DNA from 2 places in the Fructilactobacillus ixorae genome. Region 2 is predicted to be linked to the other one. Evidence: predicted binding sites of a transcription regulator. Region 2 holds the regulator's gene; the other holds the start of a gene.

Region 1 (16,486 bases), 470 kb from region 2:
CGTGCAGCCGGCCGGAATTTGGAGGTCTGCGACCGATAGCAGCGCGGGATTGCCATAACTAATTTGGTAGTCCTGGAGCCAGAAAAGTCCGGTTTCTGTGGCTGGCATTGTGAACCGTTGGATTGGCTGGTGACGCCGAGCAAACAATTCGGTTTGAGCAGTCGCTGACAGCAGTTCAAGTTCGTGGGTTTTTGGTGCTACGGTCACAACGTGGTCTACTAGGTCTTGGTACCCGTTTAAATCGTGATCAGAAATAATGATGGTTTTCCCACGTTCAGTTTGTAGCTGCCGGAGTTGCTGCAAGATGTCACGTTTGGATTGGGGATCGATGCTAGCAAAGGGCTCATCCAATAGGAAAATGGCTGAATCCAACGCGACCATCGTGGCCAGAATGGCCTTTTGCTTTTCGCCCCCCGAAAGGGAGAGGACCTGGCGGTCGGCGAGATGTTCAATCTGACAAAAAGCCAGGGCAGCATGAATTCGTTCCGGAATCTGGGCGGGCTCAGTTTGTTGATTTTCTAAAGCAAACTGGAGCTCACCTGCGACCGTCTGCATCACAAACTGTTGGTTGGGGTCCTGTAACATCAAGTTGACCAACTTAGAGCGCTCCGTGGCCGGTAATTGGGCGAGGGAGTGCCGGTTTAAGGCGATTTCTCCTTGATATTTCTGGTTGCTTAACCCAGCCACTAATTTTAACAGGGTTGATTTACCGCACCCAGACGGACCCCTTAGCAGCCAAAATTGACCGGTGGGGATTGTTAACTGGACGTCGTGAAACAAGGGTTCAGTTTGGTTTGGGTATTTAAAACTAAAATGTTGCAGTGTGACTGCTGCTTGCATAGCTTCCTCCAATAAAAAACCGTCCTCCAAGAATGGGGACGGTTGAATTTTTTTTGACAACTGTGTGTCAGGTTACCTCCGCTAGCATTACCTAGATCAGGTTCAACGGGTATGATCTCAGCCGTAAATTGGCACCCCAGCTATTCAATTAATTTTAGTATACCAGATTTATAAGGGTTTAACAGAACTGGAAAAGTGACATTTTAGCAGAATTGTTTGCTGCTAAGTGGTTAAATAACGGGCTTGGCGCGAATCAAGTAGGCAAGTTGGGGCACGTTTGGCACAATGAGATAAACGACATGTAAAGGATGGTAAGTGATGAAACTTAAAGAAATAACGTACTGTGGTTTGATGGTGGCAATTATTGCGAGTCTTGGCTGCGTGCCACTAATCAATCTCCCGTTTTTCCCCGTTCCCATCTCCTTTCAGAGTGCTGGGATTATGCTAGCTGGTTCGTTATTGGGTCGCAAGTTAGGATTTTGGAGTGTAGTGGTGTTCCTCCTGCTGGTCGCAATTGGGTTACCATTACTAGCGGGCTTTCGCGGTGGGATCGGCGTTTTCGCTGGACCAACGGCGGGCTATCTGTTGAGCTGGCCGGTGTGTGCCTATGTGATTGGCTTACTGGTGACCTGGTTCCGGCGGATTCCCAACTTCAGTCGTTTTTTGCTTGCCAATCTACTGGGAGGGATGGTGCTGATGAACTGCGTGGGCGCGAGCTACCTCGTGTGGCAAAGCGGATTGAGTTGGAACCAGGTGGCGATAAGTAGCCTGGCTTTTATCCCGGGCGACGGGTTAAAGGCCGTTTTAGTGGCGCTGATTGTAACTCAATTACAACGTCATCACCGGCTGCCACAGCTCCGCTAAACTAAAAGAGTCATCTCATTTGAGATGGCTCTTTTAGTTTGGCATGGTGGTTAAACGTCTAAATCTGTTTCAGTTGGGGTTGGTTCGGTTTCACTCGGAGTGGCCTCTGCATCAGTCCCTTGGTCTGATTCTTTTTCAATCCCATAGGCAACTCGGACTTTATGCGTTAATTCAGCCACAAGTTCTGGTTTTTCCTTGAGGTTGGCCACGGTTTTGTTCAATCCTTGACCGAGGCGTTCTTCTCCATAGGAATACCAGGAGCCGGATTTGTTAATGATATCCTTGTCCACGGCCAGGTTCACCATGTCGGCAACCGGTTCGATTCCGTGTCCGAAACTCATCAATGTATCAACGGTTTTGAATGGTGGCGCAACCTTGTTCTTAGCCACTTTAATCTTGGTTTCTTTTCCCACGACCTCTTGGCCTTCCTTGGATTGCTTGCTACCGCTGACCCGCAAGCGCACACTGGAGTAGAACTTCAGAGCTCGACCACCTGGCGTGGTTTCCGGATTTCCAAACATAACGCCGACTTTTTCCCGGAGTTGGTTGATGAAAATCACGACGGTCTTGGTCTTGTTGATGTTAGCGGTTAATTTCCGCAGGGCTTGTGACATTAAGCGGGCTTGGAGCCCCACGTGGGAATCACCAATGTCTCCTTCAATTTCGGATTTCGGGACTAACGCAGCCACGGAGTCCACCACCACGAGGTCAATGGCGCCCGAACCAATCAGGGCATCTGCAATTTGCAGTCCTTCTTCACCGGTTCCTGGTTGGGATAGTAATAAGTCATCGATGTCAACCCCGAGGGCCTTAGCGTACTCTGGATCCATCGCATTTTCGGCATCAATGTAGGCAGCAGTTCCACCGTTTTTTTGCAATTCGGCCACGGTCTGCAGGGCAATGGTGGTCTTTCCAGAAGATTCAGCTCCAAAAATTTCCACGACCCGGCCACGGGGGAACCCACCAATTCCTAGGGCAATATCCAGGGAGAGAATTCCTGTGGAAATGGCCTCCACGTTAGAATTAGGCGTTTCACCCATCCGCATGATGGCTCCGGTGCCGAATTCTTTTTTGATCTGTTTTAAAGCTTTGTCAAGTTCAGCTTGACGAGCATCTTGTGCGCTCTTTTTTGAATTTGCAGCCATTCAAATCACCCTTTCTGTTTGGTGTGAACGTATGTTTGGTTCTTCAATAATGATTATTCTACGCTAATAATTACGAAATTCCAACCAAAAATGGTCATATTTCGTTGCATTAGTTAGAAATTGTCCCGAATCATCCCGTTAATTATAACTTATTTCCCCAAATGTGTATCTTTGGAAAAAATTTACCATTATAATAACGAATAATCATGCCAATTATTAAAAGGAGGCTAATGGAATGAATAAGATTTGGGAACGACTGACGCGAAAAGCATCCGCCCAAGGATTGTTGGATCAGGATGCGCGTCTAGAACCCCATATGACGACGAAGGATTTATTGGGACTCGGACTCGGAATGGTGGTTGGGACGGCGATCTTTACCCTGCCGGGAATTGTCGCTGCCGGGCACGCTGGACCGGCCGTTGCGCTCTCCTTCTTAGTAGGTGCAATCGGGGCCGGCTTAGCGGCCTTGGCATACGCGGAAACTGCCGCTGCCTTACCGGTGGCTGGGTCGGCGTTTTCGTGGATTAGCGTTTTGTTTGGCGAAGGGTTCGGCTGGATCGCCGGTTGGTTAATGTTAGCCGAGTACTTTTTAGCGATTACCTTTGTGGCGTCCGGTTGGTCGGCCTACGTGCAGGGGTTCTTAGGTGAATTTGGCTTTCGCCTACCTTCGTACCTAGCGTCTGGGTATAACCCGAAAACGGGGGGCTTTTTTGACATCTTTGCCGCGCTTTCGATTATCCTCGTGAGTTTGCTGTTAAGTCGCAAAATCGCGGGAGTGAATAAATTAGAGAACGTGTTAGTAATTCTAAAGGTGGCCGTGGTGGTCATGTTTATCGTGGTCGGCTTGACCGCTATCCATCCGGCTAACTACCATCCATTTATTCCAGCACACCGGCCCGGCACTGCCTTTGGTGGGTTTACTGGGATTTTAGCGGGCGCCGCCCAGGTCTTTGTGGCGTATGGGGGCTTTGATGTGATTGCCTCTAATACAGCTGAAACAAAGGATCCTGGCAAAAACATGCCGCGGGGGATTATCGGGACGCTAATCATTGGGAGTTTACTCTTTGTGGGCGTCTCACTGGTGCTAGTGGGGATGTTTAAGTACAGTACCTACGCGGGCAATGCGGAACCGTCCGCCTGGGCACTTCGGCACACGGGACACCTCTTGACTGCCAACCTCCTCTCGGTGGTTGCCATCGTGGGAATCTTTGCCTCCCTAATTGGAACGCAACTAGCTAGTTCCCGCTTGGTCTATGCCTTTGGGCGGGACGGCTTACTGCCCCGGAAGTTGGGGAAAGTGAACCGGAAGCACAATCCGGCAAACGCCCTCTTAGTGGTAACGATTGCAGCGGTCCTAGTGGGGGCCATGTTGCCGTTTACGTTCCTTGCTAACCTCGTTTCGGCGGGAACCTTAATTTCCTTTATGTTCGTTTCCCTCGGAATTTACGCGCTCCGACCACGAGAGGGACGCGACTTACCGGTGCCAAAGTTCCGGATGCCACTGTATCCCGTCTTACCGGCCCTTTCGGCGCTAGTTTCGTTTTTAATCTTTTGGGAACTAAGCAATGATGCCAAGTTACTGACGGTAGTATGGTTTATCATCGGCGTTGTAATTTACATTTTCTATGGTGCTCGCCATTCCAAAACAGCGGATGGCGAAGCTTCACAGGGAGGTTCGTAATTCGTGAAAAATGATCTTAGCGCCGCCGCGGGCTTTAAGGATACGGTGCCAACGTTATCTGGATACGTGGGCGTCGGGTTGGCGTTTGGCGTTGTGGCCAAAGCGGCCGGTCTAAACGTAATCATGATTGTGTTGATGTCGGCCATTACGTATTCGGGCGCCGCCCAGTTTGTAATTGTCAGCATGTTACTTGCAGGGAGTTCATTTTCCGCCATTATCCTGTCGGTGTTCCTCCTCTCAGCCCGGATGTTACTGATGGGGATGACCGTGGCGCCGGTTATGAAAAAGGAAACATTACTGCGCAACGTCATCATCGGTTCGTTACTGACGGATGAAACCTTTGCGTTAAGCATGAACAAGTTAAACTACACTAACCGCCAACTGTCGTTTCCATGGTTAAATACGGCGAACGTAGTGGCTTACTTGACCTGGATCATCGCTTCCGGGCTCGGGGGCGGACTGGGAAGTTTAATTCCCAATCCGAACCGGTTGGGGCTCGATTTTGCCTTTTTAGCAATGTTTATTGGCTTGCTGTATTTACAAGTAGCGGCGGATCGAACTTTGGATCGGCGACTGCAGATCCTCATGATTTTCATTACCCTCGGCTTAACGTACGTAGGAATGATCTTTATTCCCAGTAATTTACTCTTAATTATAGTAACCTTAGTTGGTTGTGGACTGGGGGTGTGGTGCAAACATGCCTTCTTTTGAGTTTGTGTTCTTGGTTATTTTAGGTTGTGGCCTAGTGACCTGGTTGAATCGGGTGATTCCGTTTGTCCTTTTAAAACGATTTGAATTGCCACTCGCCATGGTTGAATTTTTGAGTTTTGTCCCGGTAGTAATCATGGCAGCCCTGTGGTTTACGGGATTGTTTCACCAGCACTTAGGGCACTTACCGACCCTAAACGAATTGAATTGTCTAGCTTCGATCCCAACGGTGTTTTCAGCAATCATCAGTAAGAACCTCTTAGTGATTGTCGTGGTCGGTATTATTTCCCTGGCTGTGTTACGGTTGATAATCTGAAGTTACTTAGTAAAAAAGGGTGGCACCAATTTGGTGCCGCCCTTTTTGGTCCTTTAAGTGCAAACAAAAAAGCCCTTAAAATCACGCTTGATTTTAGAGCTTTGCTTAGAAAACGAGTATGAGCCAGCAGAGAAGTAGCAACAGCAAAATGACGCTGAGACTAGCCAGACGAACTAACTGCGTTCGCGGCTGGTGTAACCCGACCCAACCGAGGGCGCTGGCAGTAACAATCAGCGCGGTGCTGACCATGATAATCAATTTCCACATGACTGCTGAGGTTCCCATCGTGGTCTTCTCCTAATCTAGTTCGATTTGGTATGCAAACCGGTCGTCTTCTTCCATCTTAGTTTGGATGACGCCTCGTTTCGTAAAGCCACTGTTCAAGATGATGTGTTGCATCCCTTCGTTTTTAGGGTGGGTGTCAATGCGGACGTCTTTAAACCCTAGCAGGGCCGAAATGGTAAGCATGCCGCTAATGAGCTTGTAGGCGAGCCCTTGCCCTCGGTAGTTATGGGAAACGGAGACCCGGTGAATGGCGGAATAATGAGCTTCGGAACCGTTTTTCCATTCGCCTTCTTCCATTTTCAAATAGTCAGGGTCAATGCCAAGGTGTAACGTTGCTGAACCAGCCACGTCTCCATTTACATCAATCACGTAGGCAATGCCGTTGTCAATGTCCCGCTTGATGTCATCATTAGTTGGATAAGCGCCTTGCCACTGATTGATGCCCTGCTCCTTTAAAAAGCCTCTTCCAGCGTTAATGATGTCACTAATGGCGGGTAAGTCCTTTTCGGTTGCCTTTCGAACGTAAATACAAGTCATAATTAAACACTCCCTTACTATTTTTTGGTTAACGATTTTCCATTATAAAGAATTGCTCGGGGCTTGACAACTATGACCCGGATTCCGGAAGGTGGAGGCTGTAGGCCATTGCCATTCCGCCCCCGATGCACAGGGTTGCGAGTCCTTGGCGTTGCTTGGTGCGGTGCAGGTTGTGGATTAAGGTGGTTAAAATGCGGGCACCGGAGTCACCGAGGGGATGGCCGAGGGCAATTGCTCCTCCGGTGACGTTGAGCTTGGCGTCTGGAATGTTTAAGTCGCGGGCGACGGCGACACTCTGGGAGGCAAACGCCTCGTTGAGCTCGACCAGGTCAAAGTCGTTGATAGTTGTGCCGGTTTTTTGGAATAATTTCTGCACGGCGTAGTAGGGGGCATAGCCCATGATTGCTGGATCACAGCCGGCTTCTGTATAGTCATCCAGAATGGCCAGTGGAGTTAGGCCAAGGGCTTGTGCCTTATCAACAGACATTAACAAGAGGGCCGACGCGCCGTCGTTTAGACTAGCGGCATTTCCAGCAGTAACGGTTCCGGCACTAGCAAAAGCCGGCCGTAGTTTTTGCAACTGCGTGAGGCTCGTGTCGGGGCGAATCGTTTCATCAGTGGTAATGGTAACGGTCGCTTTCTTTTTTTGAATGGTGATGGGAACGACTTCTGCTTTAAATGACTCGTCTGCGGTGGCCTGAGCCGCTTGTTGATGGGAACGGAGGGCAAATTGATCTTGCTCGGCACGCGAGACATGGAATTGCTCGGCAACCGCTTCCGCGGTGGTTCCCATCGGTTGGTGGGAGTTGGCATCGTTTAAGCCGTCACTTTCAATGCTATCCTCTAATTGAAAGCCCCCAAATTGGTGCCCACTGCGAACCTGACGGTTTAAGTAGGGAGCGTTTGACATGCTTTCGGTCCCCCCGACAATGGCGACCTCACAATCTCCAACTTGGATGGCTGTTTGCCCCATGCGGACGGCTTTCATTCCCGAACCACATACCTGGTTGATGGTACAGGCAGTACTCGTTTGGGGTACGCCGCTGTTTAGTTCAATCTGTCTGGCAACGTTTTGCCCGGCGCCGGCTTGAATGACGTTGCCAAAGATGACCTGATCGACTTGCTCGGGGTCAAGCCCCGTATCTTGTAAAATGGCTTTGGTAACAATGGTTCCGAGCTCAACCGCAGTGAGTGATTGCAGTTGGCCGTTGATTTTTCCGATGGGAGTCCGCTTAGCGCTGACGATGGCAATTTTTTTCACAATGCCACTCCTTTACATTAATTAGGTTTATTCATATTATACCTAGAACAGTTTTGTTAGTATAATGATGAGACGGAAGGATGCGAGATAATGGATAAAGAACAACAAGTGCAGCAAGTTGGCGCCTTAATTGACCAATGGTTAGATCAAATTGATGCGGAGCCAGATGTTGCAAAGCTAACGCCGCAGGCCATTCAAAACGTGGATACAATTATCGATAGTTTTGTGGAGATTGCGATGGTTGGCTTAGATAAACAACCGGAACAGTGGGACGATCAGTTCGTTGGAGACGTAATGTTTTCCCGCTTCATGGTCATTTTAGAAGCAGATGAGCAGACCCAAGCGTTGTATGATTTAATTCCATTTGCTCTAAAGAAACTATTTGGGTACCTGCGTGATCAAGGAAAGCTTCCCAACGCAGCCCATTTGATTGACTGGGTAAACATTAATGCCAAGGGATTACAATCCTTGTTTAATCCGAAGTTCGATCAGTTTTATCGGGATTTAACGACGGCAATGCGCCGCGAGGGAATTAATGTACAGGATCACCAAGCGGTTGATGATTTCACTAAATTATATCTTAAACAACACCCGGACGTGGGCATTAAGCTTTATTCTGATTCAGACAAATAATTTTGACTTTTTTTGACTAAAGGGGTTGACGGATTGGTTGGGGCTTGGTATAGTAATGCTTGTCGCGAAGTTGGTGGATTGATTGGTAACCAATTTAATTGGAAACCACTCTTGACTGACCCGGCTAAAGCTGGTATATTAATAAAGTTGTCAAGTGATTGACGACGGAGTAGTTCTTTGAAAACTGAACAAGATTTTGATTACAAAAGTGTAAGGAATTTTTAAACGTGAGTTTAAAAATTAAACAATTGCGAAGTCAATTCGCTTAAAGCAACAAATCAAGGAGAGCTAGTAAAGTTCTCATTTAAAATGAGAGTTTGATCCTGGCTCAGGACGAACGTTGGCGGCGTGCCTAATACATGCAAGTCGAACGCGGTCTCCTAATTGACAAACCGTGCTTGCACGGGTTGGATTTTAGATCGGACCGAGTGGCGAACTGGTGAGTAACACGTGGGTAACCTGCCCAGAAGTAGGGGATAACACCTGGAAACAGATGCTAATACCGTATAACAACTAAAACCACATGGTTTTAGTTTGAAAGCTGGCCTTGGTGCTAGTGCTTTTGGATGGACCCGCGGCGTATTAGCTAGTTGGTGAGATAATAGCTCACCAAGGCGATGATACGTAGCAGACCTGAGAGGGTAATCTGCCACAATGGGACTGAGACACGGCCCATACTCCTACGGGAGGCAGCAGTAGGGAATCTTCCACAATGGACGCAAGTCTGATGGAGCAACGCCGCGTGAGTGAAGAAGGGTTTCGGCTCGTAAAACTCTGTTGTTAGAGAAGAACGACTGTGAGAGCAACTGCTCACGGCGTGACGGTATCTAACCAGAAAGTCACGGCTAACTACGTGCCAGCAGCCGCGGTAATACGTAGGTGGCAAACGTTGTCCGGATTTATTGGGCGTAAAGCGAGCGCAGGCGGTTTTTTAAGTCTGATGTGAAAGCCTTCGGCTTAACCGAAGAAGTGCATCGGAAACTGGGAAACTTGAGTGCAGAAGAGGACAGTGGAACTTCATGTGTAGCGGTGAAATGCGTAGATATATGAAGGAACACCAGTGGCGAAGGCGGCTGTCTAGTCTGCATCTGACGCTGAGGCTCGAAAGCATGGGTAGCAAACAGGATTAGATACCCTGGTAGTCCATGCCGTAAACGATGAATGCTAGGTGTTGGGAGGTTTCCGCCTCTCAGTGCCGGAGCTAACGCATTAAGCATTCCGCCTGGGGAGTACGACCGCAAGGTTGAAACTCAAAGGAATTGACGGGGACCCGCACAAGCGGTGGAGCATGTGGTTTAATTCGATGCTACGCGAAGAACCTTACCAGGTCTTGACATCTTCTGTTAGCCTAAGAGATTAGGTGTCCCCTTCGGGGGCAGAATGACAGGTGGTGCATGGTTGTCGTCAGCTCGTGTCGTGAGATGTTGGGTTAAGTCCCGCAACGAGCGCAACCCTTGTCTTTAGTTGCCAGCATTCAGTTGGGCACTCTAGAGAGACTGCCGGTGATAAACCGGAGGAAGGTGGGGATGACGTCAAATCATCATGCCCCTTATGACCTGGGCTACACACGTGCTACAATGGACGGTACAACGAGTTGCGAAACCGCGAGGTCAAGCTAATCTCTTAAAGCCGTTCTCAGTTCGGATTGCAGGCTGCAACTCGCCTGCATGAAGTTGGAATCGCTAGTAATCGTGGATCAGCATGCCACGGTGAATACGTTCCCGGGTCTTGTACACACCGCCCGTCACACCATGAGAGTTTGTAACACCCAAAGTCGGTTGGATAACCGTTAGGAGTCCGCCGCCTAAGGTGGGACAGATGATTAGGGTGAAGTCGTAACAAGGTAGCCGTAGGAGAACCTGCGGCTGGATCACCTCCTTTCTAAGGAATAATACGGAACCTTACACCGATCAAAGTCTTGTTTAGTTTTGAGAGGATTACTCTCAACTTTCGTTCTTTGAAAACTAGATAATATTATTTTCTGTAAGAATTATATTGTTAATATAATTTCAACCGAGAACAACCATTGTGTAATTTGAGTTTTTTAATGTGTTTGATCGCTAAACTCAATGATTTATAATCCGTAGGATTATAGGTTAAGTTAAGAAGGGCACATGGTGAATGCCTTGGTACTAGGAGCCGATGAAGGACGGAACTAACACCGATATGCTTCGGGGAGCTGTAAGTAAGCTGTGATCCGGAGATTTCCGAATGAGGAAACTCGATTAGTGTCATGACTAATCACTGCGTAGTGAATTCATAGCTGCGGAGAGGTAGACGTGGGGAACTGAAACATCTAAGTACCCACAGGAAGATAAAGAAATTTCGATTCCCATAGTAGCGGCGAGCGAACTGGGAATAGCCCAAACCGAACCTTCGTGGTTCGGGGTTGTAGGACTGAACATTTGAGTTACAAAAGAATTTGATAGCTGAAGCAGTTGGGAAGCTGCACCAAAGAGAGTGATAGTCTCGTAAGCGAAATTGAATTCCCTCAGTTCAGGATCCTGAGTACGGCGCCACACGTGAAACGGCGTCGGAATCCGGGAGGACCATCTCCCAAGGCTAAATACTCCCTAGTGACCGATAGTGAACCAGTACCGTGAGGGAAAGGTGAAAAGCACCCCGGAAGGGGAGTGAAATAGTTCCTGCAACCATGTGCCTACAAGCAGTTAGAGCCCGTTTATGGGTGATAGCGTGCCTCTTGTAGAATGAACCGGCGAGTTACAGTTGCATGCAAGGTTAAGCCGAAGAAGCGGAGCCGTAGCGAAAGCGAGTCTTAAGCGGGCGAATTAGTATGTTGCCGTAGACCCGAAACCAGGTGATCTATCCATGTCCAGGATGAAAGTGCGGTAATACGCACCGGAGGTCCGAACCCGTGTACGTTGAAAAGTGCTGGGATGAGGTGTGGATAGCGGTGAAATTCCAAACGAACTTGGAGATAGCTGGTTCTCTCCGAAATAGCTTTAGGGCTAGCCTCGGAATTAGAATCATGGAGGTAGAGCCACTGTTTGAGCGAGGGGTCCGTCTTGGATTACTGAGTTCAGATAAACTCCGAATACCATTGATTTATGTCCGGGAGTCAGACGATGAGTGATAAGATCCATCGTCGAAAGGGGGACAGCCCAGACCGCCAGTTAAGGTCCCTAAATAGATGCTAAGTGGAAAAGGAAGTGGAGTTGCTTAGACAACTAGGATGTTGGCTCAGAAGCAGCCACCATTTAAAGAGTGCGTAATAGCTCACTAGTCGAGTGATTCTGCGCCGAAAATTTACCGGGGCTAAGCATCTTACCGAGACTGCGGACGCAACTACGTTGCGTGATAGGAGAGCGTTCTAAGGGCGATGAAGGCAGACCGGAAGGACTGTTGGAGCGCTTAGAAGTGAGAATGCCGGTATGAGTAGCGAAAGATCAGTGAGAATCTGATCCACCGAATGACTAAGGTTTCCTGGGGAAGGCTCGTCCTCCCAGGGTTAGTCGGGACCTAAGCCGAGGCTGAGAAGCGTAGGCGATGGATAACAGGTTGAGATTCCTGTACTAGTTAATTATGTTGGAACGATGGAGGGACGCAGAAGGCTAGGTTTAGCATACGATTGGAAAGGTATGTTCAAATCGTAAGTCAGGTGAGGAGTGAAATGCTTCTGACCGGGTTGACAAGCGATGATGAGGATCGAAATTAAAGTAGAGAAGGAACCGATGTCACGCTGCCGAGAAAAGCTTCTAGTTAGTAATTAACTACCCGTACCGCAAACCGACACAGGTAGTCGAGGAGAGTATCCTCAGGTGAGCGAGAGAACTCTCGTTAAGGAACTCGGCAAAATGACCCCGTAACTTCGGAAGAAGGGGTGCTGACCGTCAGGTCAGCCGCAGTGAAGAGACTCAAACGACTGTTTATCAAAAACACAGGTTTATGCAAAATCGTAAGATGAAGTATATGGGCTGACGCCTGCCCGGTGCTGGAAGGTTAAGTGGAAAGGTTAGCTTCGGCGACGCCTCGAAATGAAGCCCCAGTAAACGGCGGCCGTAACTATAACGGTCCTAAGGTAGCGAAATTCCTTGTCGGGTAAGTTCCGACCCGCACGAAAGGCGTAACGATTTGAGTACTGTCTCAACGAGAGACTCGGTGAAATTAAGATACCTGTGAAGAAGCAGGTTACCCGCGACAGGACGGAAAGACCCCATGGAGCTTTACTGTAGCTTGATATTGGGTGTTTACATAGCTTGTACAGGATAGGTAGGAGCCATTGAAACCGGGACGCTAGTCTCGGTGGAGGCACCCGTGGGATACTACCCTGGCTATGTGAACACTCTAACCCTGAGCACTTAGCGTGCTCGGAGACAGTGTCTGGTTGGCAGTTTGACTGGGGCGGTCGCCTCCTAAATAGTAACGGAGGCGCTCAAAGGTTTGCTTAGAATGGTTGGAAATCATTCTGTAAGTGTAAAGGCAGAAGCAAGCTTGACTGCGAGACTGACTAGTCGAGCAGGGACGAAAGTCGGACTTAGTGATCCGGTGGTACCGTATGGAAGGGCCATCGCTCAACGGATAAAAGCTACCCTGGGGATAACAGGCTTATCTCCCCCAAGAGTTCACATCGACGGGGAGGTTTGGCACCTCGATGTCGGCTCATCGCATCCTGGGGCTGTAGTTGGTCCCAAGGGTTGGGCTGTTCGCCCATTAAAGCGGTACGCGAGCTGGGTTCAGAACGTCGTGAGACAGTTCGGTCCCTATCCGTCGCGGGCGCAGGAAATTTGCGAGGAGCTGTCCCTAGTACGAGAGGACCGGGATGGACATACCGCTGGTGTATCAGTTGCGCCGCCCGGCGCATTGCTGAGTAGCTATGTATGGATGAGATAAACGCTGAAAGCATCTAAGTGTGAAACTCGCCTCAAGATGAGATTTCCCATTCCTATATGGAAGTAAGACTCCTGAAAGATGATCAGGTCGATAGGTTAGAAGTGGAAGCGTAGTGATACGTGAAGCGGACTAATACTAATCAGTCGAGGACTTAACCAAAGAAGTGCAATGGTGACTCAGCAGGAAATAATATTAGCTAGTTTTGAGGGAACGAAGTTCACTCAGTCGTGTGGTGGCGATAGCCTAAAGGATACACCTGTTCCCATGCCGAACACAGTAGTTAAGCTTTAGCACGCCAAAAGTAGTTGGGGGATCGCCCCCTGCGAGGATAGGACGTTGCCACGCCAACTAAACGGCGCTTTCGAAGCAATTCGAAGGCGCCGTTTTTGTGTTTAGAGGATACTTGCAAACCCTAACCCAATTTATTGACTAATAGTAAGTGCTATGGTTAAATTAGCATAATTGTAAACAAGCGCGCTTATTTTGTAAAAAGGAGTAGCTGGTGATGAAAAAAACGTGGAAATGGATCATCGGGATCGCCGTTGTCCTAGGAATTGTTGGATTAGGTTGGAATCAGTTTGGCGGGCAAGCTGGCCGGTCATCAGTCAAAACGGTTACCTTAGGGTCATACGGACCTGATACGCAAGTATGGGAGTACATTGCCAAACTACCAGAAACAAAAAAAGCCGGGATTAACCTACAAGTGCGTGATTTTTCGGATGGGGTTAGCCTGAATAAGGCCACCATTCAGGGGCAAGTGGATGTTAATGCCTTCCAGATGGCAAGTTATCTGCAGTACTTTAACGAACACAGTAGCAAGGGACAACTGGCAATTTTAGGAACGACCTACTTAGAGCCAATGGGGATTTACTCACGTCAGTACAAAACGGTGAAGGATATCCCGAACGGAGCAACCGTTGCCATTTCTAACAATCCGGCAAACACGTCCAGAAGCCTCAAGTTACTGCAGAGTGCGGGCTTAATTAACCTGAAGGGGCAGCCGAAAGCGGGCCTATACAGTTTGCAAAATGTGGGTGAGAACCGTAAGGATTTGAAATTTCAAGCAGTTGACGATCACACTGGTCCGCGGTTATTGCAGGATAAGAACGTGGCAGCGGTACTAATTGGAAATACTATGGCTTTGCAAAGTCATTTGAACGTGAAACGCGACGCAATTTATCACGAACACCTCAGTCAAGCTACCAAGGGCAACATTAACGTGATTGCAAGTAACGCCACCAAGAAAAATGATCCGGCGTACAAAAAGTTAGTCAAGTTGTACCACAGTAAGGCGGCCCAGGAATACATTCAAAAGAAATTTGCGGGCACGAAGATCGATGTCGATAAACCAGCTAGCTACTTTAAGAATTAGGAGGCGTTGTTTGTGAAAATTGGAATCGCTGCCAACGTGAATCGGTTAGCTACCGAAAACTTTAATTTGGATTATGCTAACTACACCGCCCGGGTTTTTATTGATGTTTTGCAAAAGCACGGCGTCGTACCCATCATGATTCCCATGACGCAGCCAGAAATGATTCCCGAGTATGGAGCTTTAATTGATGGGTTAATCATTCCTGGGGGACAAGATGTGCATCCCAAGCTCTTTGCCGAAACGTCAACGCAAGCAGAAACAGCCCACTACCTTCCTCACGATTACTTTGAAATGAGCTTAGTTCAGGAAATGATGAAGCACGAAAAGCCGATTTTGGGCATTTGTCGGGGGCTGCAGGTCATTAACGTAACCCTCGGGGGCAGTCTCCATCAAGATCTGGCGACTGACTTTCCGGATTCGCCACTGGAACACGTTGCGTATGCACAACCACAAGCAGAAATTCATGCCATTGATGTCGAACCGACCAGCGTGGTGGCCCAGGCAATGGGCGCCCATCCACAGGTTAATTCCATTCACCATCAGGCGGTGAAACGGGTGGCGACGCCACTACACGTGACGGCGCGCGCACACGATGACGGAGTGGTAGAAGCAGTTGAAAATGCTGATGCTTCGATCGTTGGGGTGCAGTGGCATCCGGAATTAATGTGGGAAATTGATCAGCGGGATGAACAATTATTTTTAGATTTTTTTGCCCGGGTCCAGGCCCGAGCCACTAACTAACATAGGGTGTCCATGGTAAATTAACTACTATGGGCACCTTTTTGTATACTAGCAATCTTGTGTTTTAGAAAATAGTGCTTAATTTAATTTCCGTATGGTTGCCGTGATTGTTATAATGGTAACAAAAGTTGGCCATAGTGGTCACAAAAGAAAGGATTTGATCCCATGAGTAACAAAAAGTTAGTCCCTTATGAATTTAATCAAACTGATATCAGCACCCAAACCAACACCGAATTAATCGCAGAAGGACAGCGGTTAGGGTTAGATAAAAACTATGCTGACATTGCCGATTACAAACCCCACAAGCGGGACGTGAAAAAAATTATGAACGTCCGGAATTCCTTGCTGTATAAGAAATTACTGAAGGTCAAACGAAAACGAATGTCTGGTTCAGACTTTGCCTTTTTCCGGGGCACGGTTGATATCATGAATTATGATTTAGATCGCTATCCCAACAGTGGAATCAAAACGTTAATTGGTGGGGATGCGCACCTGGGTAACTTTGGTTACTACGGTTCTTCAGAAGGCCAGTTACTCTTTGACATGAATGATTTTGACGAATCACACGTTGCCTTTTGGGAATACGATGTAAAGCGTCTGTTAGTTAGTGCCTTGTTGGTTGCTAAACAACAAGGGTTTGACATTGCAAACGATGTGAATCCTTTCTTACATAAGGTCATGCAAACGTACTTACGGACGTTAGTGCACCTAAAAAACTTACCGGCTATGGAACGGTTTATTACGCCGAACACGTTACGCAACATCTCGTCGACCTTTGATGCGATCCATGACGACCGGGATCAATTTGATCAGTCATTTGCTAAAATTGTTAGTAAAACGGTGGAAAAGGCGGTCCAAAGCAATTCCGATTATGCCGTTCAAAAGTACACGGAGATCCAGGACGGCAAACGGCGGTTTATTGAAAATGCCCCCGTTACTAAACACGTTGGAGATAAGACTTATCAGCGTTTGACCAAGGGATATTATGAATACCGGCACCACGCTCGTAGTGATGTCCACCAATTTTTGTCGCAATTTCACATTGTTGATTTGGTGCGTCATAGTGTGGGAGTCGGTAGTGTTGGAACCTTGTGTTACCTGATGTTATTGGAAAACGGAAGTGGCGATTACCTGGTCTTACAAATTAAGCAGGCCCTTCCGATTTATCAAAATTCAGAAATTTACATTAACAAACGTCATTCAGCCGGAGAAGAAATCGTGAACTGTCAGCGGATCTTACAAAGTTCTTCGG
Region 2 (16,486 bases):
GTAAGCAAGTAATTCGGGAATGCTGTCGAAAATTTCATCAAAGTGCGGCGTAGCTGGAATTTTGAATTCTAACACCATGATGGTAATGATGATTGCCACAATGGCATCCGTCAGGGCTTCAACGCGAGCTTTTTTCAAACGAAGGACCTTCTTTCAAAAATTATTATTACGGACATTAATTATAGCATAGGGTTCTAACATTAAAATTTTTGAGCCAGTTGGACATGGCTTTATTTATCAGCGGGTAATTGGTATGATTAAGAAAATTTACGAGGTTTGGGATTAAATACGCACGGATTAGTCTGGGACAACGGGGCGTAAACAGGGGAGTTGAGTAAAATTAAACAGTATTACATTGTAGATCAATCATTATTACCAGAAATGTTTGGCAAGGTGATTGCCGCTCGTCAGTTATTAGAAGAGGGCAAGGTTGCGAACATTAGCGAAGCGGTGAAGGCCGTTGGTATCAGTCGGGGGAGCTACTATAAATATAAGGATCTGGTGTATTCAACTGACGAAGCAACGTGGAATCGGAAAGCGGTGATTTCACTGATGTTGAACGATCGTCCAGGGGTATTGTCACAAGTTTTGAAGCAGGTGGCAGAGAGCGGGGCCAGTATTTTGACGATTAACCAAAACATTCCGATTCATCAGATGGCGAGTGTGGTGATTTCAATTGATTTAAGTCACATTACGATCACGATTGATGATTTATTGGAAAACTTTAAACGAGTAGCGGGGACGAGCCAAGTTCACCTGGTTTCAATCGAATAATGGGCTGATAATGTAAGGATTTTAACGGTATGGTTAAAGTGGGGCAGGGGCCAATGGGTTTGTATACGATTTCTGATTATCTTTTAGACGTTTTGCACTACGGTCAAATTCGAGAGGTGTTCGGGGTTCCCGGCGATTATAATTTAAGGTTTCTAGATCACATCCTAACCCGGTCGGACCTGGAGTGGTGTGGAAACGGCAACGAGTTAAACGCTGCATACTTAGCAAACGGATATGCCCGGCAGCTGGGCTTGGCGGCGTTTGTAACGACGTACGGCGTCGGTGAATTAAGTGCCATTAACGGGTTTGCCGGCAGTCAGACCGAGGGGGTTCCGGTTTTAGAAATCGTCGGGTTACCGACCACGGCGACCCAGCAGCAACAAAAACGGGTGCATCATAGCCTTGGAGATGGTCAGTTTGATCATTTTCAAACAATGCACCAGGAACTCGGGATTATGACCGAGGTGGTCAGTTCGAACCACGCGGTTGCCGCGGTAAACCGGGTAATTAGAAAGCTGGTGACCACCAAGCAACCGGCCTATTTAGGGTTGCCGAGTGATCTAACCGAACTCCCGGTCCATCCGACGTTTAAGCAACTGATTCCAACGTTGTTTACGGCGCCGAATGCAACTCCAGTGCCTACGGTTCCGTTCCAATTAATGCAACAGGCTGTCTATCAAGCAGAGCACCCGCTGGTGGTGATTGGGCAAGCACTTGCTCAGTTTCACTTAGGCGCAGCGGTGCAGGCGTGGCTGGCAGCGCAGGGATTTCCGTTTGTCGATTTGATTGAAAGTAAGGGGGTCGTCACGGAATCCATGTCCCAGTTTAAGGGCACCTATCACGGGAAAATCGCGAACGCTGCCCTACAAGCCCAAGTTGAACAGGCTGACGTGGTCTTCTTGCTTGGAAGCTCTCTTTCTGATGTTAATACGGCTGGCTTTACCCACCAATTTGATCCCGAACACACGATTACTATGACTCCCGGCGTAATTTCAATTTATGGTGAAACGTTGGTTGAGCAGTCGCCGGAGCACTTTCCAACGTGGATTCAGCAACTGTGTCAGTGTCAACGCGCGACGCCCATGCCGTCATCGGCGCCAACTGTTCCAGTTCGACCAGCTGAACCGGTGCCACAGCCACAGCAACCGGTCACCCAGGCCTTTTACCAAGCGGCCTTGGCGCATTTTGTGCAACCAAACGACGTGGTGATTACCGAACAAGGCACGTCCCAATTTACGGTTGAAGATTTACGGTTACCAACTGATGCCGAGGTCATCACGCAACCGTTGTGGGCGTCAATTGGGTATGCTTTCCCAGCAGCGTTGGGAAGTCTACTGGCTAACCCCAACCGGCGGCATCTGCTGAGCATTGGAGACGGCTCCTTTTTATTAACGCTGCAGGAATTGGGCTTTGCAATTCAGCACCAGCTGACCCCCATTATTCTGTTGCTTGATAACCAGGGTTATACAATTGAACGGGTCATTCATGGTGAACAGGCTCGGTATCATGATGTTCCACAACTTAACTACCAACATTTACTAATGGCCTTTGGGGCTACTCCTGAAACATACCGGTTTGCTAAGATAACCACAGAAACAGAGTTAATCACGCAGTTTCGAAACCTGCAACACGCTACCCCCAAATTAACGCTGTTACAAATCCGGTTGCAAAAGTTGGATGCGCCAAAAACCCTGCGCAAGTTTATAAACCTACTATACGATGATGAATAATTAACCAGAACTAAAAATCGCTCCACTGATTAAAGCAATCGAGTGGGGCGATTTTTAGCAATTAGAGGCTGGAATCAGGATTGTTTAGGCATCAATCAGTAACAGGGATTTGATGGCTTGACGGTGATCCATGGCTTCGTAGGCAGCTTGGATTTCATCCAGACTAAATTGCTGTGTAAAGACTTTGCCAGGATTAATTTTTCCGTCTAAGACGGCTTGTAGCAATTCTGCTTGGTCATACGTAGTAACGGAAGCAATGCCACCACGTAAACCGGTGTTGTTGTAGAAGAGCTCGTTAGTGTTCATTTCCGCTTTTTGGGGAATCCCCACGCGGCCGATGACGGCGCCGGGGCGAACAATTTTAGTGGCAGTATCCACAGATTGTTCTGTTCCTACACATTCAAGAACAGTATCGACACCGGTTCCATCCGTAAGGTCCAAGACGTGTTGGACGGCTTCGTCACCTCGTTCGGGGACAATCTCAGTTGCGCCAAATTCACGGGCTAGCTTTTGTCGATCTGCATGCCGACTCATGGCGATGATGCGGGTGGCCCCTCGGAGTTTGGCAGAGATGACTCCACACAAACCAACGGCACCGTCCCCCATGACGGCGACGGTAGCACCTGGTTTAACTTCAGCAGTAGCAGCGGCATGGTAACCGGTGGCCATAACGTCTGAGAGGGTGACGAACGAATTCAGCATGTCATCAGAGTAGTCAGCTGGTTGCCCAGGGATTTTAACAAGCGCCCAACTAGCGTTTGAAAACCGGAGATATTGGGCTTGGTAACCGTTGTTAATTCCTGGTTCACGGTTCATGCAGTTACCATCAAAACCAGCTAAACAAGCGGCACAGTGACCACACCCGTGGGTAAAGGGGGTAATGACAAAGTCACCCGGTTGAACGTTTTTGACTGCTGATCCAACGGATTCAACGATGCCGATTCCTTCGTGACCAGTGCCAGAGCCATGTTCCCGCTCGGAAATGCCCCGGTACCACCATAAATCTGAACCACAAACACTGGCTCGGACCATTTTGATGATGGCATCAGTTGGTTTTTCAATGGTTGGCATGGGGGCGTCTTCGATCCGTATTTCCCCGGGTTGAATAAATTTTGCTGCTTTCATATTTTTGCTCCTTTTCAATCAATTAAAATGTTGCTTTATTATTAACCAAATATTAAAGCAACTTACTTTATTATAGTGGTGTGAAATTTAATTTTCTAACATTTGGCTTATCACTATATGTTTTTTGGCTTCATTTTACATTAATAATAGAATTTTATTTTCAGATTATTTATTGTTTAGGATAATTTATTATGTTTTTCCATTATGATATAATTCACACATTAATTATTGATTGATTAAATATAACGTAGGAGATTTTTATGAAATTGTTTTTTAGCTGGTCTGGAGATTATCGTAGAAAATTGTCGACTGAATTCAAAAAGTTTTAATTAAAATTTTCAAAGATAAGAATATCGATATTTTTATTTCATCTGAAGATATAGAATTGGGAAAAGATTGGTATGAAAATATTAATAGTACTTGGTTAAATTTTGAAGCCGGTGTTATTTTCAAACAAGAAAAAATGATCGCGGCATAACCCCGATCCTTTTTAATGATTATAAAAAAGAAGATAGTAAATTAATAAATAACACTTTTATTGGTAATTTTAATTTAAGTTATGTAAGTCTAAATCCATATGTTGTTACTGAAAAATTTGATTTTTTTGGGACTGTCATATCAATAAATAATGGTATTTTTACTACTAAAGTTTTTAGTCCTGATTTACAGCCATTACTTAGTAATGAGTATGTACCGTTTTATAGTTCAGCAATTGATAATGATAATAATAGAGAAAAAAGAAATAAATATAGGGGGTGTCCTTTTATATGAAACCAATTAAACAAGTGGCTCTGAATGATTTAGCGAGCTCGATTGCTACGCAAGCTTTTAGTATCTATACGTTCTGGTACATTGCTAGCCACCTGCACAACCAGGGCTTAATCTCACTCCTCGGGGGCTTGGAATTACTAACCGTCTTACTGGCACCAGTGGGCGGAGTGGTGGCAGATACTTGGTCACGGGTGAAAATTATGCAAATCATTACTGTAATGCGAACGGGGTTGTTGTGTGCTTTCGTGATTTTATTGGTTGTAACTAGGCAATTAAATTACTTGCTAATTGCAACCGGAACGGGGCTTAGTATTTTAGCGGCCTTCTATGGACCGGCAGTTGAAGCAATTATTCCAGACTACGCGACTTCAGAGGATGAATTGGTCCAAAACAATACGATTGTGAACGTTGCCAACCAAATTGCTACCATTGCGGCTTCGGTGGTCGCGGGTTTGTTTACCTTTTTACCGAGTAATTTAATCGCGTATAGCTTGTTGTTATTGTTGTTGGCAATGGCAACGATTAGTATTCTTCGGTTACAAGCTCATTCTCACCGTCAACCGGTAACCAACCCATGGAAAAACTTTCAACTTGCCAAATTGGTGAGCGAGTTTCGGACCATTGGAAAAATTCCAGTTATTAAGGTCTTATTGCCCTATGCAATTATTTTGAATCTCAGTTTTTGGAGCTTCTGGTTTTTAACACCGTTGTATCTGACTACCTACTTACATCGCTTTCGCATTGCTTTTTCGCTCCAAGAACTTTTGATTGGGGTAGCCGCAATTAGTTGCGGAATCGTAGTTGGTAAATACACAGGATGGTTATCCAAGTTAATCATTTACTATCCAGTTTTTTTACTGTTTCAAGGTAGTGGCTTTGTAATCTTTCTTTTGGTAATGCAAGTAAGGTTAACCTTGGTAATGCAAATTGTGAGTTTTTGTGTGGCATGGTTGCTGTATGGCGTCTTTAACTTTTTAACCGGGTTGATGTTTGTCACGGCCGTCCAAAGAAAATTACAACCAGATCAAATGGGGAAGACCCTGGGAACGATTTTCTCAATCTTTGGGATTTTAGCGCCCCTGGCTTCACTGATTACGGGAGTGATTAAGCAGCCAACGACACCGTTAATGTTGCTACTAGTCTGTCCGATGCTACTAGTGCCATTGCTGATGCTATTTGATCCACGGGTAAACCGGGCTTTACGAGCTTAAAATTAAAAGAGCGACCTTTCCATTTTAATGGAAAGGTCGCGCTTCTTTTTTCAAAATAAAATTAGGAAGCTTGGTGTTCGTGCATAAACCGTGGTAATGCCGCTGAAATTTGGTGGGGTAACACTACGTACTGCTGTTGGGCTAGCTGGTCAGCAACCGCGCTGTGGGTATAGACGGCTGCTAACACCGCGGCATCGAGATCGGCAAATTGGGCTGCAAAGCCACTGATGATTCCAGCCAGAGTGTCACCCATTCCACCCGTAGCCTGCGCGGGCGTGCCCGTCGTATTTTGAAAGGCTCCGGTGGGGGTAAACACCTCGGTTTGTGCTGACTTAACGACCGCAATCAAGTGGGGTTGGGTAGCGGCTAGCTGGGTGTAAGCCTGTTGATTGGTTTCCGGATTTTGATCCGCTAGTTTGACGCCGGTGAGCCGTTCCCACTCCATTTGGTGGGGGGTAAGAATGATGTTCGCGCTTGGAAGTTGCAGGTGGTTGCGGGCGATCAGGGTTAGCGCCGAGCCGTCCAGTAACAGGGTCTGATGGGGAGTTACCAGGTCAAAGACGGTGTGAATGAGCTCTAAGGATTGCTGATCGGTTCCGAGCCCGGAGCCCAGGCTAATCACGGTCATTGTGGGCAGGAGGTGCTGGAGTAAAGTTTGGTCCTGGTAGTCGGCAAACATGGCCTCCGGAATCCAGGCGTGGAGACTACTTTGGTTGCTGGGGGCAGTGAAGGTTGTCGTCAACCCAGCTCCTGCAGAAACGGTGCCTAAGGTACTCATGATGATAGCCCCACCGTAGTTTTGATTACCTCCGATGAGGGCGACTTTGCCATAGGTGCCCTTAAAACTGTTAACTGGGCGTTTTCGAATTACTTTTGGTAGAATGGATGCTGTAATTAGTTTCAATTTATTCACCTCGGGGCTATTATAGCATTTAGAGGGTTGATTCATGGTAAACTTAAAGTACGTTAATTCGCGAAAGGATGAACAGACATGACAGATTGGAAAGCAACGGCAGCCAAGTATCAAGATCAGTATCTGGCTGATTTAAAGCAACTGGTTGCAATTGACAGTGCCCGCGATGTAGCAAATCAGACGGATGAATTTCCCCTGGGCCCAGGACCTGCCAAGGCTTTGGACCAGTTTTTGACGTTTGCGGACCGCGATGGCTTTACCACGAAAAACATTGATAACGTGGTCGGGTACATTGAATACGGAACTGGTGACGACTACTTTGCCATTTTAGGTCATGCTGATACGGTTCCCGCTGGCAATGGCTGGGACACAAACCCCTTTGAACTATTAGTGGAAGAGGGACAAGCCATTGGCCGGGGGACTTCTGATGATAAAGGACCGGCATTAGCAGCCTATTATGGACTACGAATTTTAAAGGACTTAGGCATTCAACCAAAGTTGAAAATCCGGCTAATCATTGGAACCGATGAAGAAACCAATTGGACCGGGATGAACCGGTACTTTGAAACTGAACCGGCACCGAAAGCCGGGTTCTCGCCCGATGCTGAATTCCCACTGATTAATGGAGAAAAAGGGAATGTCACTTTTGAAACCCACTTTGATGGAGCCAGTGCCATTGCCGAACAGCAGTTATTATCCTTTAATGCGGGTCTGAAAGAAAACATGGTGCCCCGTGATGCCGAAGCCTTTGTAACGATGGAAGATCCCGATACGGTGATTCAGCAATTTGATACCTTTATCGGAGCGAGTCCAGTTAGCGGTTCGGCTAGTATCGTTGGAAAACAAGTTCACTTTGAAGTGGTTGGTAAAGCGGCCCACGGGATGGAACCGCGTAACGGGATTAACGCCGGAACCTACTTAGCAATGTTTCTAAAACAACTACCATTAGATCAGGCGGGCGCAAACTTCATTCGTTTCATTACGAATAACCTGCATGATGATTCCCGTGCCGAACAATTAGGGTTACAGTTTCACGATGACGTGATGGGGGATCTTACCATGAACGTGGGCTTGATGACCTACGATGCCGAAACGGGTGGTGTGATTAATACGAACTTCCGTTATCCAAAGGGAATTGAACCGGAGACAATCCAACAACATTTAGAGCAGGCAGCGGGTCCTTATCTAGCAACGGTAACCCAGGGCAGCAATATGAAACCCCACTTTGTTTCCGCTGATGATCCGTTAGTGACGGATCTAATGGCCGTTTACCGCGAACAAACCGGACAGGCAACCGCCAAACCAGAAGTAGTTGGTGGGGGAACGTTTGCCCGACTCATGGAACACGGAGTAGCCTTTGGAGCCTTGTTCCCCGGGGCTACTGATACCATGCACCAGGCCAATGAATTTCAACCGGTGCGCGATTTGATGTTGGCAATGTCCATTTACGCCCAAGCGATTTTTACGGTGACAAAGTAAAATTTGTTAACGCGATTGGGAATTGACAGCTAGTTGGATTCGTTATATAGTGTAGCCAATTAAAATAGATATGACTGAAGGGTTGAGTATGTAAGCAACCATCCCAGCGAGTTTCCGGATGGTGTGAGGAAATGATGGGGGCTTACAGAAGATGGACTTGGAGTCTTTCCTAGTGAGGGAAACCGAACTAGGAACGAGGTTGTGGTCGTTATTACCACTGGGTTTCAGTCGCAAGCATGGGGCTTGAAACTCACAGAGATTAGCGTAGTGATACGTTAACAAAGTAAGGTGGTAACGCGGAGCATCCGTCCTTTTAAAGGACGGATGCTTTTTTATTGCAACGAGTGGTTAAAGGGGGAGAGCGAATGTCAAAACGAGTTAAAACGGGGCTGTGGGCCGCCATCATCATTTTTATCGTGTTCATGGGCTACTTAAGCTTTGGACGCGGGGGTGCCGAACAAAAGAATACGATTACAGTCGGCATTATGGCGGGTTCCAAAGCAGAACAACAGATTTGGGATTCAGTTGCCAAAACAGCCGCGCAAAAATACGGCCTCAAGGTTCAATTTCAACGGTTTACGGATTACAGTCAGCCTAACGCGGCGCTTGCCAATCACAGTATTGATGTGAATGCCTTTCAAAATTATCCCTTTTTGGACCTCTGGAACCAAAAACACCATGATCACATTGTTGCAGTTGGAGAGACCATCATTGAACCAATGCGGATTTACTCTTATAAACACCGCGAACTTGCTGACTTGGCAACTGGAAGTACCATTACGGTTCCCAATGATGCCAATAATGAGTCCCGGGCCCTGTTCGTGCTCCAAAGTGCGGGCTTGTTAAAATTAAAGCCGCACACTAAGCTGGCGGATGTCCGCTCAATTGTGGCTAACCCCCGGAAGCTAAAGATTAAAGAGGTTGATGCTAGTCAAACGGCGCGTTCCTTAAATGATGTGGACGCAGCCGTGGTGAACGGGAACTACGCCCAGACGGCCGCTTTGAATCCAAAGCAAGCAATTTTTACGGAACCGTTTAACCACCAATCGAAACAGTGGATTAACTTTATCGCGGCTAACCGGGAGAACCGCACTGATCCGCGGATTAAGAAGTTAGTTAAAGCCTACCAAACAAAAACGACGACCCGCCAAATTAAAGCCGTCTCGGGGATTAACCAAATTCCTGCTTGGAACTTAAACTTAAAGTAGAAAGGATTGCTAGGCATGGAACCGGAAGCAAAAATCCAAATTTTACGGGATTTGATTCAAATTCCGACCGTTAATGGAAATGAAGGGGCGCTGACGGAGTACCTCGTGCATCTTTTAGACCAGCATGGCATTGCCAGCCAGGTTACACCATTAGCCACCGATGCCAACCGGACGAACCTAATCGTGGAAGTTGGCACGGGAAGTACTGACCAAGTTCTAGGATTTACTGGACACCAAGATACGGTTGCCGTCGGAGACGAAGCGGCTTGGCAATTCCCACCGTTTGCCGCAACGGTGGTTGGTGACAAATTATACGGTCGGGGAGCGGCAGACATGAAAAGCGGCTTGGCTGCGGAAGTAATCGCGCTCATCGAACTCGTAGAAAGTGGGGCCCCGCTTCCAGGACGGCTTCGCTTAATCATCACGGCGGGAGAAGAGTTTGGGGCGCCGGGGGCTTATCAAGTGGCGCCTGAGTTGCTAACTGATTTGGATGCCCTCGTCGTGGGGGAGGCTACTGATGGAGACGTCACCTACGCGCACTCCGGAAGTTTTAACTACCGGATCATTAGTAAGGGCAAGGCCGCGCATAGTTCGGTGCCAACCCAAGGAATTAATGCCATTCAGGGACTTGCCCACTACATGGCCAAAGAAGCGCAACTGTTTACGGACTTACCGGTTGATGACCAGCTCGGAAAGGTCCAACACAGCGTAACGGTGATTCAGGGAGGCGAACAGATCAACACGATTCCAGACGCAGCCACATTACTTGGAAACGTGCGGCCCACCTTGGCCTTTGATAACCAGTCCGTGCGCAACCTAATCCAGCAGGCGATTGACACCATCAATCGCACCACTGACTATCAGTTGGAATTACAGGTAATTCATGATTTCTATCCCGTGGAAACTGTTAAGCAGGCTTGGTTAGTTCAAACGGCCGTTGAAATTGCCCAGGCTGCTTATCCAGACCGAAACGTTCAAGCCGGAATTGATAACGGAGCGACCGATGCGAGTGTGTTTGTGCAACATCAGCCCGATTTACCGGTGATTGTACTGGGCCCCGATAAAGCTGGAACGTCCCATCAAATTAATGAACATACCACCATTAGTAGCTTTTTAACGACCATTGAGATCTACAAGCACCTCGCGGAGCAATTTTTTGCAATTACTAAATAAAAGAACAAGGGCACAACGAGTTATAGTCGTTGTGCCCTTGCGATTATTGCGATAAGGTTTTGATTTTAGCGTCAATTTGGTTCAAGATAACGGCGGTATTGTGTGGATCTTGCAGGTCGTAAGTTTGTAAGTCAATTTTCATTTTGGGACTAACGTCATAGTCTGCGTACCATTGCTGGTATGCTTGCCACATTTTATGGTAGTAATCTTCCAATTCGGGATTGTCATCGAATTGTTCGTAATCCCGGCCCCGTTTTTTAATGCGTTTGAGAATCGTGGGGAAGTCTGCATCGGCGTAGACCAGCAAATCTGGGCGCGTTTTGGGCATGTCGTTTAGTTCTGCCATCATGTTATCGAGGAGGGTGAGGTAGACGGATAGTTCAACGTCAGAAATGTTACCAGCAGCGTTGTTTTCCTTGGTAAACAAGGCGTCCTCATAAATCGAACGGTCCAACACGTTGTTATCGTCAGCTAACGCCCGCTTAATCATGGCAAATCGTTTGTTAAGAAAATAAATTTGGAGCAAAAACCCATATTGCTTTGGGTTCTTGTAGTATAAAGGTAACACGGGATTATCGCCCACTGGTTCGTAAAAGGGATTGGTCCCCAAGTGCTTTGCAATTTTGCCCGTTAACGTGGTCTTTCCCACGCCAATCATTCCAGCCGTAATTATCACCATAAATAACTCCTTCTTCTGTAATAATCTTAGTATAGCACGCTCACGAAATTCGAGAAAATAACGAAGCCGGTTGCTAAATTATGGTATCCTATTAATAATCAAAATTAGTGATGGTGAATGATGAAGCGTTTATGCGAAATAACAGTGGCACTATGTGGTCTGCTCCTTGGAGCTGGTTATTTTGAATCCGGAAAACTCCGCCTTGGACTTTGGTTACTGGGGCTTTTAGTGGGATTACAGGGGCTATTAATGGTGGTCGTAGTGCTCCTGCGGCTGCGTAAGGTGCGGCGCTATTCAGAAAAGGATGATAAACAAGGACATGAAGATTAGGGAAGTTTGGCAATTTTTGCTCCGACTGATGCTGTTCATTGGTTTAATTGGGTTAGTATTGATTGTTCCGATTCCAGTGATTTTATTGCAAGCCCAGCATGTCAATTGGCCAGGGACGATTGTAGTGGCGGCCGTTTACTTCTGCTTGTATCTGGGCTCAATTTGGTTAGCTTGGCGGTCCTTTTCCCAGGTCTGGCACAATCCACGCGGGTGGCTAACAAAAGCGGATTGGAAATTAATTGGGGCTGCCCAGTTGGCAATTTTTGCAGCTGAGATTGGAATTGGAATTATGGGGCAGGTACTTCATTTGTCCAGTACCAGTGAAAACAACCAGATTATTTATCGGTTATTGGCAAGTAACCCAGTGGTGTTGATCTTATTGAGCACCGGGATGGTCTTGCTGACCCCGATTTTAGAGGAACTCGTCTTTCGGGGTTACTTAATTCGCGGGGTAATGAGCTGGGCACCCATGTGGTTAGCAATGATTACAAGTGGAATCGTGTTTTCAGCTGGGCACGCGAATTCGAACTGGTTAAGCTTTTTGACCTACGCCGTGATGGGGATGATCCTTGCCCGGGTGTACGTGAAAACTAATCGGATTCAAGTCGCCATTACCCTCCACTTGATTAATAATTTGGTCGCAACCGTGATGATGGTGATTTCCATTGTGGGGAATATGCACTAAAGGAAAGGATGGTAAACGTGGACATTACAGAATTTAACTATTACCAAAATTTGAAGAGTCGGTTAACCAAGGTCCAAGCCGAACTAAAAGAAGAACAAACAGCTTATTTAAAGCAAATGGGGAATTTGAAACAGCTTTACAATGATTACGATGTCGCAACGACGGAGCAACTGGCGAATGCCTTAAATCAAGGGGATGACGATCAGTTTACGGCAGAAATTGCCACGGCTTTGGATGAGCATGACCAAACGTTCCTGTTAGCAAACGTCCAAACCTTGAATCCGAGTGAAGCCCAGCAACTAGCGGCCATCAGTGCTGAAGCAAATGACGTGGAAACGGAATTAACCCGGGTGGAAAAGTTCTACCAAGAATTTGCGTTACCGCTCTTAGACCGGTTAAAAACCAATCGGATGCTCCACGTTGAACAATTAACGACCTCTGGAAGTGACTGTGACACGGTGGTGGAAATTAATTACTTTTCAACCTTTGATGACTTCAAAGAGGACTTTAACGGGGCCGCGTATGTGGGTGAAGTGATTGAACAACATCTTCAGGATCAAAAACCGATTAGTGTGATTGTGACGGATCAAAATTACCCTAACAAGTATGATGTAACGTTGATGCCAACTGATGAGGAGAGTGACGATGGTCGATAAACGAGATTACAAATATCCAGATACCCAGGCCTATGACAAGGTGATTGAGTTTCTAAATCAAAATGGGGTCACCGTTCGCGATATTTCTAAGGTGACCTATAATTTACAAAAACAATTTATTAGCATTCCCAGCATGGAGTACGTGGATAAAATTGTGATTGACGTCCTCCACAAGCGGGAAGTGTTGAATAATGCGTTGGTGGGAATGGAAATTGACCGCTTGGCAACCGCTCACCAACTATCAGAACCGCTCCAGAGCATTGTGGAACATGATTTAGGCGTGTTTGGGGTCGATGAAACGCTGGCATTAGGAATTGCAAACATCTACGGGACGATTGGAATTACGAACTACTGTGGCTTAGATACCAATAAGCAGGGGATTGTGAAGGAATTAGACCAGGAACAGTCCCGTGTGACGACGTTCATTGATGACATTGTGGGCGCCGTCGCTGGAGCGGCATCCGCTAAAATTGCCCACGAAAATTCGTAATTAAAAAGACCCAATCCATTTTGTACGGCCCTATAAAAATTAGACTTGCTCGGGATTCATTTTTTAAGGATTTATTTCGATCTTCAATCGGAGGAAATCCTTTTTTGTTACCTGAAATTCTTCTCATGAGGGTGCTAGTCGTTTATCACGTTTAATTTAAATGCTTTGAATAAGTTCGCTAGGTCTGCCTAACTTTCAAGCCTAACGGACCTCAGATGATTCAAATAAAATTCAACTGCTGCAACTTTTGCTTTCGGGCGGTGTTTAACCATAAAAAATACCCCATAAAAATTAGCTTCTTGTCTAACTTTTATGGGGTAGTATATTAGATTGGTTCTTTTTTAGTGGCAACGCTTCTATTCAATTTCACTCCGGTACAGGCCGACGACCTTACCCAGCACCACACAGTTCGTGAGGATGATCGGGGCCATGTCGTCATTTTCGGGCTGGAGCCGAAAGTGATCACTTTCCTTGTAGAAACGCTTGCAAGTGGCCTCGCCATCATCATTCATGGCAATCACAATTTCTCCGTTTTCCGCGGTTGGTTGCCGTTTGACAATCACCTGATCTCCATCTAAAATGCCGATGTTAATCATACTTTCGCCACTAATGGTTAACATGAACAGATCCGCCCGTTGATAGCGTAATTCGTTAGGAATCGGGAAGTAGTCAGTGGCCTCTTGCACGGCTAAAATCGGTTCTCCAGCGGCCACCGTTCCTAAGAGGGGCATTTCATTTTCCGTCGTATTGGGTTGCACACCAAGCGACCGAATGCCATCCTCGGTAATTTCTAGTGCCCGTGGTTTCGTCGGGTTTTTAGCAATGTACCCCTTCTTTTCTAACCGAGCAAGATGCCCGTGCACCGTGGACGTCGAAGAGAGACCTACGTGCTTGCCAATTTCTCGGACGGTGGGGGGATATCCGTGATCGAGGACATTTTCGTAGATGAATTGGAGAATTTCTTGCTGCTTTGTATTGACTTGAGAAGACATGTGAACACCTCAGATTCGTTTACTATCAATGCTGTTAGCGTACCATAAAACGGGAAGTTTGCAAACGTTAGTTCGCCCGCTTGCTATTTAATTATCAGCAGTTTCATGCTATTATGGAAGAAATCAGAAAAAGGAGTGGGAAACGTGGCAGATGACGAAAAGTTAAAACAGCTAATTCCCCGCATTAATGAGTTAGCCCATAAGGCGCAGGCCGAAGGTTTAACTGATGAGGAAAAAGCAGAACAAGAAAAGTTACGTAAAGAGTACTTAAAACGGTTCAAAGCCAACTTTAAAACGCAGTTAGAAATGACGCAGTTGTATGATAAGGATGGTAATGAAGTAACTCCCGAACCGGTTAAAGAAGTGCAACGGAAAAAGAATTTACGGGATGACTAATTAGGACAGAAAGGAGAGCGTTGACAATGGCAGCCTGGATTTGGATTTTATTAATTATTTTAGCCCTCGTCGCTGGAGCAGTAGCAGGGTTCTTCTTAGCTCGGAAGTACATGGAAAAGTATCTGAAGGATAACCCGCCAATTAACGAGGAACAGCTAAAGGCTATGATGTTGCAAATGGGACAGAAACCTTCCAAGAAGAAACTGAACCAAATGATGATTGCAATGAAACGCAATGCTAAATAAGCTAATAAAAAAACCACTATGACTTAGTGGTTTTTTTCGTGTGGTCGTGGTAAACGTAATTGGGATTAAGCTCCCGATCAAGCGTGGCAAAGGCTGCGGCCATTTGTGCTTCCACCGCTACCTGATCGGCATCGGTTAGTTTATTTGATTTAGGAACGTAAATTGGTTCACCAAAGTTAATGTGGGCTCGCTGGCGTAAAAAAACTGCTTTCAGGGTCAACGGTCCTTGGTACACAACGGGAAGCATGGGCACCTGGGCCATCTTTGCAATGAGGGCGGCTCCTCCCTTTAACTTGGTCGAGTGTCTAGTCCCGGAGGGGAAAATTAACACCGACAGGTCAGTTTTTTTTAGGACCTTGACCGGGTTTTTAATAACGGAAATCCCGGGATTGGTACGATCGACTGGTTCAACGTTACACTTGCGCAGTCCCCAAGCCACAATTGGGTTTTTGAACAGCTCTTTTTTAGCGATGAAATAAAAATGCTTTGGTAGCAGAAATGCACCAAAGTAGAGCATGTCAAACCAGGTGCGGTGGGTGGCAATCAGGACGTAGTTGCCAGTCGGAATGCGTTGCTGATTCTTGAGCTCTGGTTTACCGTTAAAAATCAGAATGATCCATTTAATGATGGAGAAGGCCACTGTATAAAACAATCTTCTCATCCTTTCTATTGAGAGGTAAAATTAACATCTAATAGTATACCATTTATGTGCGGACCGAGTTTTGCAAAGAAGGAGGAAGTTTATGGAGCACGTCGAACTCTTGCCGGGAGAACGAATCGATCAGCTGTATCAAAACCACATTCAAATCATTCAAAGCGATGAAGTTTTTTCCTTTTCACTCGATGCGGTGCTCCTTGCTAATTTTACCCAGGTTAAGCAAAGTGCGAAAACTCAGATTGTTGATTTGTGTGCTGGTAACGGAGCGGTTGGCCTCTTTTTGAGTCCCAAAACGCGGGGCCAAATTACGGAAATTGAAATTCAGGCGCGCTTATGTGACATGGCGCGCCGCAGTGTCCAGTTAAATCAATTGGAAAACCAGGTGCACGTCAAACATGCGGATTTAAACCAAAGTTTGCGATTTTTTGGCAAAGAAACGGTTGATACTGTCACCGTCAACCCACCGTACTTCCCAGTCCAAGCGACTAGTCGGAAAAATCCGAATGAGCACCTTGCAATTGCCCGGCACGAGTTAAAAACCAACCTGGACGAAGTTGTAACGATGGCGAGTGAATTACTGAAACCATGGGGTAAACTCTTTATGGTACATCGTCCTGACCGGCTCTTAGAGATTTTGACCACCTTGCAAAAGCAGCGGTTAGCGCCCAAGCGGTTGCAGTTTGTCCATCCGCGCGACAACCGGGCTGCCAACATGGTTCTGATTGCGGCAAGCAAAGATGGTCAGGCCGCTGGATTAAAGGTCCAACCGCCGTTAATTGTGTACGATCAGGATCACTATACGCCGGCAGTAAGGAAGCTTTTATATGGAAACTAAACACTTTTATTTTTACGTGCTGTTGTGCAATGATGGCTCATTTTATGGGGGCTTTACCACTGACGTCGTCAGGCGCTTCGCTACCCATCAAGCTGGAAAGGGGGCCAAGTATACTAAAGCTCATCGCCCCGTTTCC

The links. Region 2 encodes LexA, which represses DNA repair genes until DNA is damaged. Its sites were predicted from a motif close to CNAACANNTGTTNG; they were not measured.
Region 1: recA (recombinase RecA) is a predicted target of LexA. The motif match lies at 2,874-2,887, and genes of this name have one in related genera.

What each region holds. Positions count from the first base shown of each region.
Region 1 is NZ_CP097478.1:1,299,511-1,315,996, reverse strand. It holds gene M8332_RS06540 (ABC transporter ATP-binding protein) at 1-840, opposite strand, end outside; TPP riboswitch at 896-989, opposite strand; gene M8332_RS06535 (biotin transporter BioY) at 1,159-1,704, shown strand; gene recA (recombinase RecA) at 1,755-2,849, opposite strand; gene M8332_RS06525 (APC family permease) at 3,085-4,530, shown strand; gene M8332_RS06520 (AzlC family ABC transporter permease) at 4,534-5,241, shown strand; gene M8332_RS06515 (AzlD domain-containing protein) at 5,228-5,554, shown strand; gene M8332_RS06510 (hypothetical protein) at 5,660-5,839, opposite strand; gene M8332_RS06505 (GNAT family N-acetyltransferase) at 5,852-6,376, opposite strand; gene M8332_RS06500 (thiolase family protein) at 6,447-7,637, opposite strand; gene M8332_RS06495 (hypothetical protein) at 7,728-8,270, shown strand; rRNA gene M8332_RS06490 (16S ribosomal RNA) at 8,576-10,151, shown strand; rRNA gene M8332_RS06485 (23S ribosomal RNA) at 10,365-13,280, shown strand; rRNA gene rrf (5S ribosomal RNA) at 13,350-13,466, shown strand; gene M8332_RS06475 (MetQ/NlpA family ABC transporter substrate-binding protein) at 13,627-14,493, shown strand; gene M8332_RS06470 (gamma-glutamyl-gamma-aminobutyrate hydrolase family protein) at 14,506-15,234, shown strand; gene M8332_RS06465 (DUF2252 domain-containing protein) at 15,400-16,486, shown strand, end outside.
Region 2 is NZ_CP097478.1:831,322-847,807, reverse strand. It holds gene M8332_RS04140 (TMEM175 family protein) at 1-138, opposite strand, end outside; gene M8332_RS04135 (ACT domain-containing protein) at 340-774, shown strand; gene M8332_RS04130 (alpha-keto acid decarboxylase family protein) at 804-2,504, shown strand; gene M8332_RS04125 (zinc-dependent alcohol dehydrogenase family protein) at 2,589-3,629, opposite strand; gene M8332_RS04120 (MFS transporter) at 4,397-5,611, shown strand; gene M8332_RS04115 (NAD(P)H-hydrate dehydratase) at 5,673-6,515, opposite strand; gene pepV (dipeptidase PepV) at 6,603-8,003, shown strand; gene M8332_RS04105 (MetQ/NlpA family ABC transporter substrate-binding protein) at 8,369-9,211, shown strand; gene M8332_RS04100 (ArgE/DapE family deacylase) at 9,227-10,384, shown strand; gene M8332_RS04095 (deoxynucleoside kinase) at 10,428-11,063, opposite strand; gene M8332_RS04090 (hypothetical protein) at 11,181-11,393, shown strand; gene M8332_RS04085 (CPBP family intramembrane glutamic endopeptidase) at 11,383-12,078, shown strand; gene M8332_RS04080 (hypothetical protein) at 12,096-12,734, shown strand; gene M8332_RS04075 (phosphatidylglycerophosphatase A family protein) at 12,724-13,224, shown strand; gene lexA (transcriptional repressor LexA) at 13,581-14,216, opposite strand; gene M8332_RS04065 (DUF896 domain-containing protein) at 14,322-14,612, shown strand; gene M8332_RS04060 (YneF family protein) at 14,639-14,857, shown strand; gene M8332_RS04055 (lysophospholipid acyltransferase family protein) at 14,874-15,509, opposite strand; gene M8332_RS04050 (tRNA1(Val) (adenine(37)-N6)-methyltransferase) at 15,601-16,350, shown strand; gene M8332_RS04045 (GIY-YIG nuclease family protein) at 16,340-16,486, shown strand, end outside.